Regions from separate parts of the Leptospira meyeri genome, predicted to be linked through region 1. Evidence: riboswitches for the same ligand, from Rfam matches in the RefSeq annotation. Region 1 holds a riboswitch; the other holds the start of a gene.

Evidence for each region. A riboswitch is a leader RNA that binds a small molecule or an ion and turns the genes downstream of it on or off. The one in region 1 is predicted to bind cobalamin.
Region 2: linked by a shared signal. The riboswitch ahead of CLV96_RS13120 (hypothetical protein) and the one ahead of CLV96_RS13990 (hypothetical protein) in region 1 are both predicted to bind cobalamin.

The regions. Positions count from the first base shown of each region.
Region 1 is NZ_SORO01000001.1:2,985,054-2,988,476, forward strand. Features, by position in the region: gene secA (preprotein translocase subunit SecA) at 1-320, shown strand, start outside; gene CLV96_RS13985 (LIC_13355 family lipoprotein) at 402-1,259, opposite strand; gene CLV96_RS13990 (hypothetical protein) at 1,313-1,894, opposite strand; cobalamin riboswitch at 2,099-2,245, opposite strand; gene CLV96_RS13995 (cytochrome-c peroxidase) at 2,254-3,336, opposite strand.
Region 2 is NZ_SORO01000001.1:2,777,296-2,780,718, forward strand. Features, by position in the region: gene CLV96_RS13115 (LIC_13355 family lipoprotein) at 193-1,056, opposite strand; gene CLV96_RS13120 (hypothetical protein) at 1,085-1,714, opposite strand; cobalamin riboswitch at 1,899-2,024, opposite strand; gene CLV96_RS13125 (lysophospholipid acyltransferase family protein) at 2,230-2,925, shown strand; gene CLV96_RS13130 (TetR/AcrR family transcriptional regulator) at 2,922-3,423, opposite strand, start outside.

The DNA of each region.
Region 1 (3,423 bases):
AAGGAATTTGGACTGTTGGTTACGGTGAAAAAAATCCTTTGATTGAATACAAACTTCAAGGTTTTAAGATGTTTGATCAATTGGTTGAGAATCTTAAAAATGAAGTAGTTTCTTTCCTATTAAAAATAGAAGTGACTGAATCGGATCGCAATCAAGATGAATCTTCGCCGAAAGAATACAAAAAAATTGGTGAGGAGCAAAGAGCCGAGGTAGATATGTTTGGAAATGAAGTTAAATCTAACAAAACCAAACCTCAAGTATCTTCCACTACTAGCTCCGGTGGTGGATCCGAGAGAAAGTCGAGTCGTAGAAAGAAATAACGACTCAATCACTGGTTCTTCGATACACATCCAACTCTTACTTACAAATTAGCATAAATTCTAATGTAGTGAGAGTTGGATTCATTCAATATACTTAGCAACCACTCCATCAATATCCGACCCGTTGTTATAAGAATGTGGGTATACATAACCAGATCCTGTATTTGGATTTGTAACTGCTGAGGCAGAAATCATTTTAATAAATTTAAATCCATTGGTTTGGATATTTGAACGAGCTGTCATATCACAATTGGCACCGGGTCCACCGACGATTAAATCATCAAGATTGAATCCATCACCACCTCCGACTAAAAAACCACTGCCTGAAGAGGTAAATAATTCATCTAAGGTAAATGGCTTTGTTGCCATATTATAAATAACAGGTCTTAGACCACCAAATCCCGGCCAAGAAGAGATTTTATTACTATCTGCCACTGAAGGATTGAAACCACTCAAATCAAATCCACAATAGTTTGTTCCATCGAAAGAAACTTGAACTACCATTGGATCAAACGCATAACGATCGCTAGTTTCTGAAACTCTAAAGGGATTTTCATACACTATAAAATCAATTCCAGTAACATTTTTAACCGTCTTTCCTGCCCAAGATAGAATAATCGTTGCCCCAGCACCTGTTAAATTTAATGCATAAACATCCAAAGATCCGGAAAATTCCCCCCCACCACAAATACCATTGGTTGCTTTAGATGAAACGTTAAATCCACTCACTGTGGAATTGGCTGCGACTACAGTATTTGCAATGGGGATCGTTGTTGGAAGAGTTGTTGGTGGGCACGGACCCACTGATGAAGAGTTTGTTAGTGGTAGTGCTAGTAATGTTAGTATGAGCTCATTATTATTTTCTTTCTCAGAGCATTGTGAAAAAGCCAAAGTGATAAATAACAAAGATATTATTGATTTAATTTGAAACTGACCCATGAATCGTCTCCTCTTTGCCTTTATCCAAATGAATAAAGGCAAAATTTTTGAATTTAAAAAGTTCTAGTTAAGAAATTAAAGGCAAATGATCCATTGCAGCCTGCTGCTTTGGGATTTGTTGTATGAACTGTTCCAGATGCTTTTCTTGAGGCTAGGTCTGTTTTAGTTTCAGTTAACGACGGTTTGCCGTTAAATACATCACAAATTAAAATTTCATTTTCAGAAGTGATAGTCCATATTAAAGCCGAAATATTGGCACTGTTTTTTGGTTTGTAATAAAGCACTCGTTCTGTGTTGTTAAATTCCACGATTTCAGCGTTGACTCGATAGGTTGAAGTTCCTGCTCCATTTACATAATCAACGTATAGATATCCCGTAGTGGTTCCGAAATTGGATTGAATTGAAACTGTGTTGGAACCTGGAGTGTTACATGTTCCAGCAGAACAGCTAGCTTGAAAGTATGTTCCTCTAATTTCAATTTGGCCTGCTTCTTTGGCAGATGCCTCTGCTGTTTTCAATAGACCTAATACTAGATTATTGTCTGCTTCCGATTTATCTACTTTGCCACTATCTGCACATGCTGTGGCAAAGAGTACAAACAACATTATGATTGTTAGCTTAAGTGAAATTTTCATTTAGATTCTCCTAAATCTTGGTTTGAATTTAGGGGAACACGGACAGGAAATAGGTTTATCCAAGTCAGAAGACGAGAAATCTTAAAATCTATAAATAGATATGTAAGTAGTGTTTTTTCCATACGGGTGCCCCGAGTTTACCTTCGGGGCCCCTTTACAGTATATGTTGATACAAATACCGTAAGTGTGCAAAGTTCCCAATCCACGAGAAAACATTGCGGGGAAGATCTGGCTTATCACCTAATACAGCTTATACTATATTTGGTGCATCACAGTTGCGGGTCAGCACAGGAATTTCACCTGTTTCCTCCCTGAAGGTAATGCCAGAGTTCCAAACACGATATTATTTGTCAATTCAATTAGTTTATCTTTGTTTTGTCTGATAGAGACTTCAGGAATGAAACGATCAATTCAATTTCTGAATCATTGATTGTACGGTTCAGATTGTACTGATTCATTCGCCTTACTGCCTCTTTCAATGAAGGAACGCTTCCATCATGAAAATAGGGCGGAGTCAGTGCAACATTACGTAACGGAGGAACTTTAAAGTAAAAATCATCCGCAGGGTTTCCGGTAAACTCTGACCTACCAAAATCATTCGGGTTGTAAGAATACTTTGAATCTAACTTTGAAAATTGGGATCCCCCCAGTAGATTTTTGGTATGACAGTTGTTACATCCAACATCTAAAAATATTCTTAGTCCCTCTATTTCATAGTTTTCAAGTGCCCGTACATTGGATTCAACGAAATCATCGAATCGAGATTTTGAAACAAGAGATCTTTCAAAAGCAACCAAGGCAAGACGAATGGAATGAATGCTCGGACTTGGAGATTCCGGAAAAGCATTTGCAAAAAAAGAAGTATAGCTTGGGTCGTTTTGGATTCGTGTCAGCAATTCTGTATCGGAAGGTAAAGACATTTCCAATGGATTAATAAATGGATCAATAGCTTGGTTGTATAATGTATCCCGTCTTCCATCCCAAAAAAGGAAAGGTAAAAAACCAACATTAAGAATGGTCGGAGTATTCCTTTTTCCAATTTGGCCGAATGTTCCTCTTGAAGTAGATTGTCGATCCATTCCGGCTGCATTCCCGTCTAACGGATGACAAGTGAGACAGGACTGAACATGGTTAGAGGAAAGTTTATTATCTCTAAATAATTTGTTCCCCAAGGCAATTTTTTCCATTGAATCAGATTCTGAACCAGGGATGAAATTAGGAAGTGTACCAATTTTCTTTCTAACAACCCCTTGTAACTCTGTGGCACTCAACTGATTTGAGAGTAAGTCGATAAGGAATAAGTTTATAATTGAGTCTTTTTGCGAGTTGGTTTGTAATTGGAATTTACAGCTAATTAAAGTTATATGTAATATAAAAAAAATTAAGAAATTCGATTTGTCTCTGATTTGTTTTCTATGGTTTTGAGAAGGGGATAAGGACATAGGAACCAAACAGGGAACCCATGCCTAATCGATCAATTCTATTTTTTGGTTCTTTTTCTGAATTTCTAAAAACTTTAACCGAGAGTC
Region 2 (3,423 bases), 210 kb from region 1:
GATGAGTCCGTTTGCCGTATGGAGACATCTCATGTGCGTATAGGTTTTTGCTAAAAATAGATACGCGCCCGAAGTGGTTTTAAAAAAAGAACCTTTTTTTAAAGATCGGTCAACTGAAATACGTATCGTTTTTTTCTGTTTTTTTTAGGAGAACTTCGAAGGTGTTATGGATCTAATCAAGTGACCATAGAATTACTGAATATCTCGGGCCACCACACCATCAATATCGCTTCCATTATAACTACCTGGAGGCCAAGGGAATTTGTTTCCAGGATTTCCTGGATTATCCACATAACTTGCAGATGTAATTTTAATAAATTTAAATCCATTCGTTTGGATATTGGTGACGAGTGCGGCATTACAATTGATATCATTAGGATCTGCTGGGTCAAGTTGGTCTAAATCGAAACCGTCTCCACCACCTAACAAAAACAATCCACCTGTATTAATGAATAAATCTTCATTGGAATATGGTTTAGTTGTCATATTGAAGTAAACAGGTCGGAGTCCACCGAATTTTGTCCAACTGTCCATTAAGTTGACATTTGCTCCCGAATAACTAGGGTTAAATCCACAGTAATTCGCTCCATCAATCGAAACCTGAATCACAGATGGGTCCATTGCATAGGTATTGGTTTCATCGGAAATACGAAAGCTATTGTCATAAACAATAAAGTCGTCACCAAATACATTCTTTACCGTTTTTCCTCCCCAACTAAGAACGATGGAGGCACCTGGTCCTGTGATGTCTAATGCATAAACATCCAGAGATCCCACAAGTTCGCCGGCACCACAGACTCCATTGATTGCTTTGTTTGAGTCGGAAAACCCAGAGACATTGGCACTTGCACTGACAACCGTTGTAGCAAGATATATATCCGAGGGAAGAGGGGATTTTGGACAAGAACTCGCGCTGCTTGCTGCGTTAAGCAAAGGCAATAAGGCTACTAGGTTCTCTTCCGCTGTTGCCGAAGGTGATGGTTTGCAAAAGGAGATGGATACAAAAATCACAAAGAACATTAGACATAACGTTTTTGTGTTTAAATTTTTTTGCATCACATCTCCCAGTTTTAGAAACTATTTTTTAAAGTCCAGTCCAAGTTGAGTTTTCAGTTCGTGAAAGAGCTCTACTGAAAGTAAATCCACCACATCCGTTGGTTGCATAATTGGTAGAATTGCTTGTGACAGTACTTGCCTGTACTTCTGCAAGTGTTGCTTTTCCAGAAACGGCTTCACAAAAATAAAAACATTTTGAGGCACCAAGTTCGCAACCTGATGTTGTGACTGGAGTATAATCGATTCTTCCAAAAGTTGAGTTTGCAAAATTATTTCCACCAGGTGTGTTTTGGTAATAAAGTCTACGAGTTGCCTTATCAAAGGAAATGATTCGGTAGGTTGTATCTCCACCACCAAAGTAGTTTGCATTGGAATTGAATCCAGAAATGATACTTCCTGATCCATCCGGATTTGTGGCGATGATGAGTCGTCCGTTCGGAGTTCCTGTCATTTGTCCGCTGGCATTATACGTATAACCAGCGTTCCACTGTCCGTTGTATTCCAATAAAAAAGACGTAGAGACGGCGCTACCTGCAAGTAGTCCAACTAAAAGTTTGTTATTTGCATCTGATTCAGAAACTTGTTTTTCTGTTTGGCATGCGACTAGTTGTGCGAGAAGGATCAAGGATAGGGCTGTGGTTTTGAAAGTTCTTTTCATAGAAGTCTCCTAATGATTTAAAATTTGGGGAACTCCGGCCAAAAATAAACAAACTGTAGTTAACTTTTAAGTATAGGAACTTAAAATACAAATATTGTTTGTGATTGTTTCGGGTGCCCCGATGCCTTCGGGGCCCCTTATCCAAATGGGAGACATTTGGAATCAGTGTGTAAAGTCCCCTGGCCACGAGGTAAACTTTACGGGGAAGATCTGGCTCACCAAACTTTGATTTGGATTACAGTTGCGGGTCAGCACAGGAATCTCACCTGTTTCCTCCCTGAAGGTATTTCCCAGAATTTTGTGAAAGGGGGAATTGTCAAATTTTTAAAGCCCACATTATACTGCGGGAAAGGTTAATTTGAAACAGAAATGACTTGAAATTGTAGCTAAAATCTTGAGTAAACTTTTGCAACCAATTTGGATTTTTAGGCACTGACTATATAAGAGGAAAAGTTATGTTCTATTATGTAGGAAGATCAATTGGATTTGTGCTGATGTAGATTGTGGTGAAACCAATGCGTTTGAAGTACGGACACAAAAAAGTTGAAATTCAAAACGACCATATCTTACGCAAGTTAAATGGAAAATCTGCCATTTTGATTTCAAATCATATCAAACCAAGAAATAAGTTTTTAAAAGCGATTACTATGCCTTATGATGCCTTTGTGATTCGAGGGGTTCTCAAACGGTATGGAATTTATACTACCGCACTCACTAGTTATGATTCTGGAGTTTCCAACAAGGGAAAAAAAAGAAAATGGTTACACAGAAAAGAACAAATGGTAAAAGGAATTGTAAAGTCAATTGATCTGATTCCACTCAACCGAAGTGAGTCTGATCCAACAACGATCAAAGACTTTAAACGTAGGATAGGGCGTGGCAATTTAGGGATTGGTATTTTTCCCGAAGGCACTTGGTACCGTGGATTTCGAAAAAGTCGAAAATTATATCCAGGTATGGTCGTTTTAAGTAAACGATACAATTTACCAATCATTCCGTTGTATCTTGATGCTTACAATTTAAATAAACCCATTCGATTGTCCGTTGGAAATCCAATTTGGGAAGTAAATGATGCACCCGAAACCATCAGCTACATCCGAAGTGAACTCATTCGTTTGAAAGATAAAGGAACATCCGTTTCAGTTTCAGAAACAACCGAAGAAATGTTAGATGATGAAAACGATGGGTTGGAAATATCTCCAGTGGGTTAGATTTCTTTTTTACTCAAAAGTTTTTGAAAATAGGAAATCCCTTCTTCAATGGGATTTCCTGAACCTTTTCTTTTCCGAAGCATTCCAGTCATATCCAAAACAATTACTCCATACATCCAACTCCACATCATTCGTGCAATGGCAGGGTATTCATTTTTTGGGTAAGGAATTTCGCCGGATTCAAATCCGATGCGAACAGTTTCTAAAAAGAAACGATAACTTTTTGGCAATTGAGGAAATGCTTTTCTATGTACTCCGCCGTAGTCGGTAACAAACATTACCTTGTGTAATTCTCGGTTGTTACTTGCGAAATTAAAATATGCACGGGCAATGGCAGCTAATTGTTGGAAGGCTGAGTTTATCTCTACTTCTGCACTGGCTTTTTTTAACATTGAGAGGAGCTCATCCTCACCTGATTTGATTAAGTCTTGGACAAGGTCAATTTGGCTTTCATAATAGGAATAAGGACTGGCTACGCTACAACCCAATCGGTTGGCG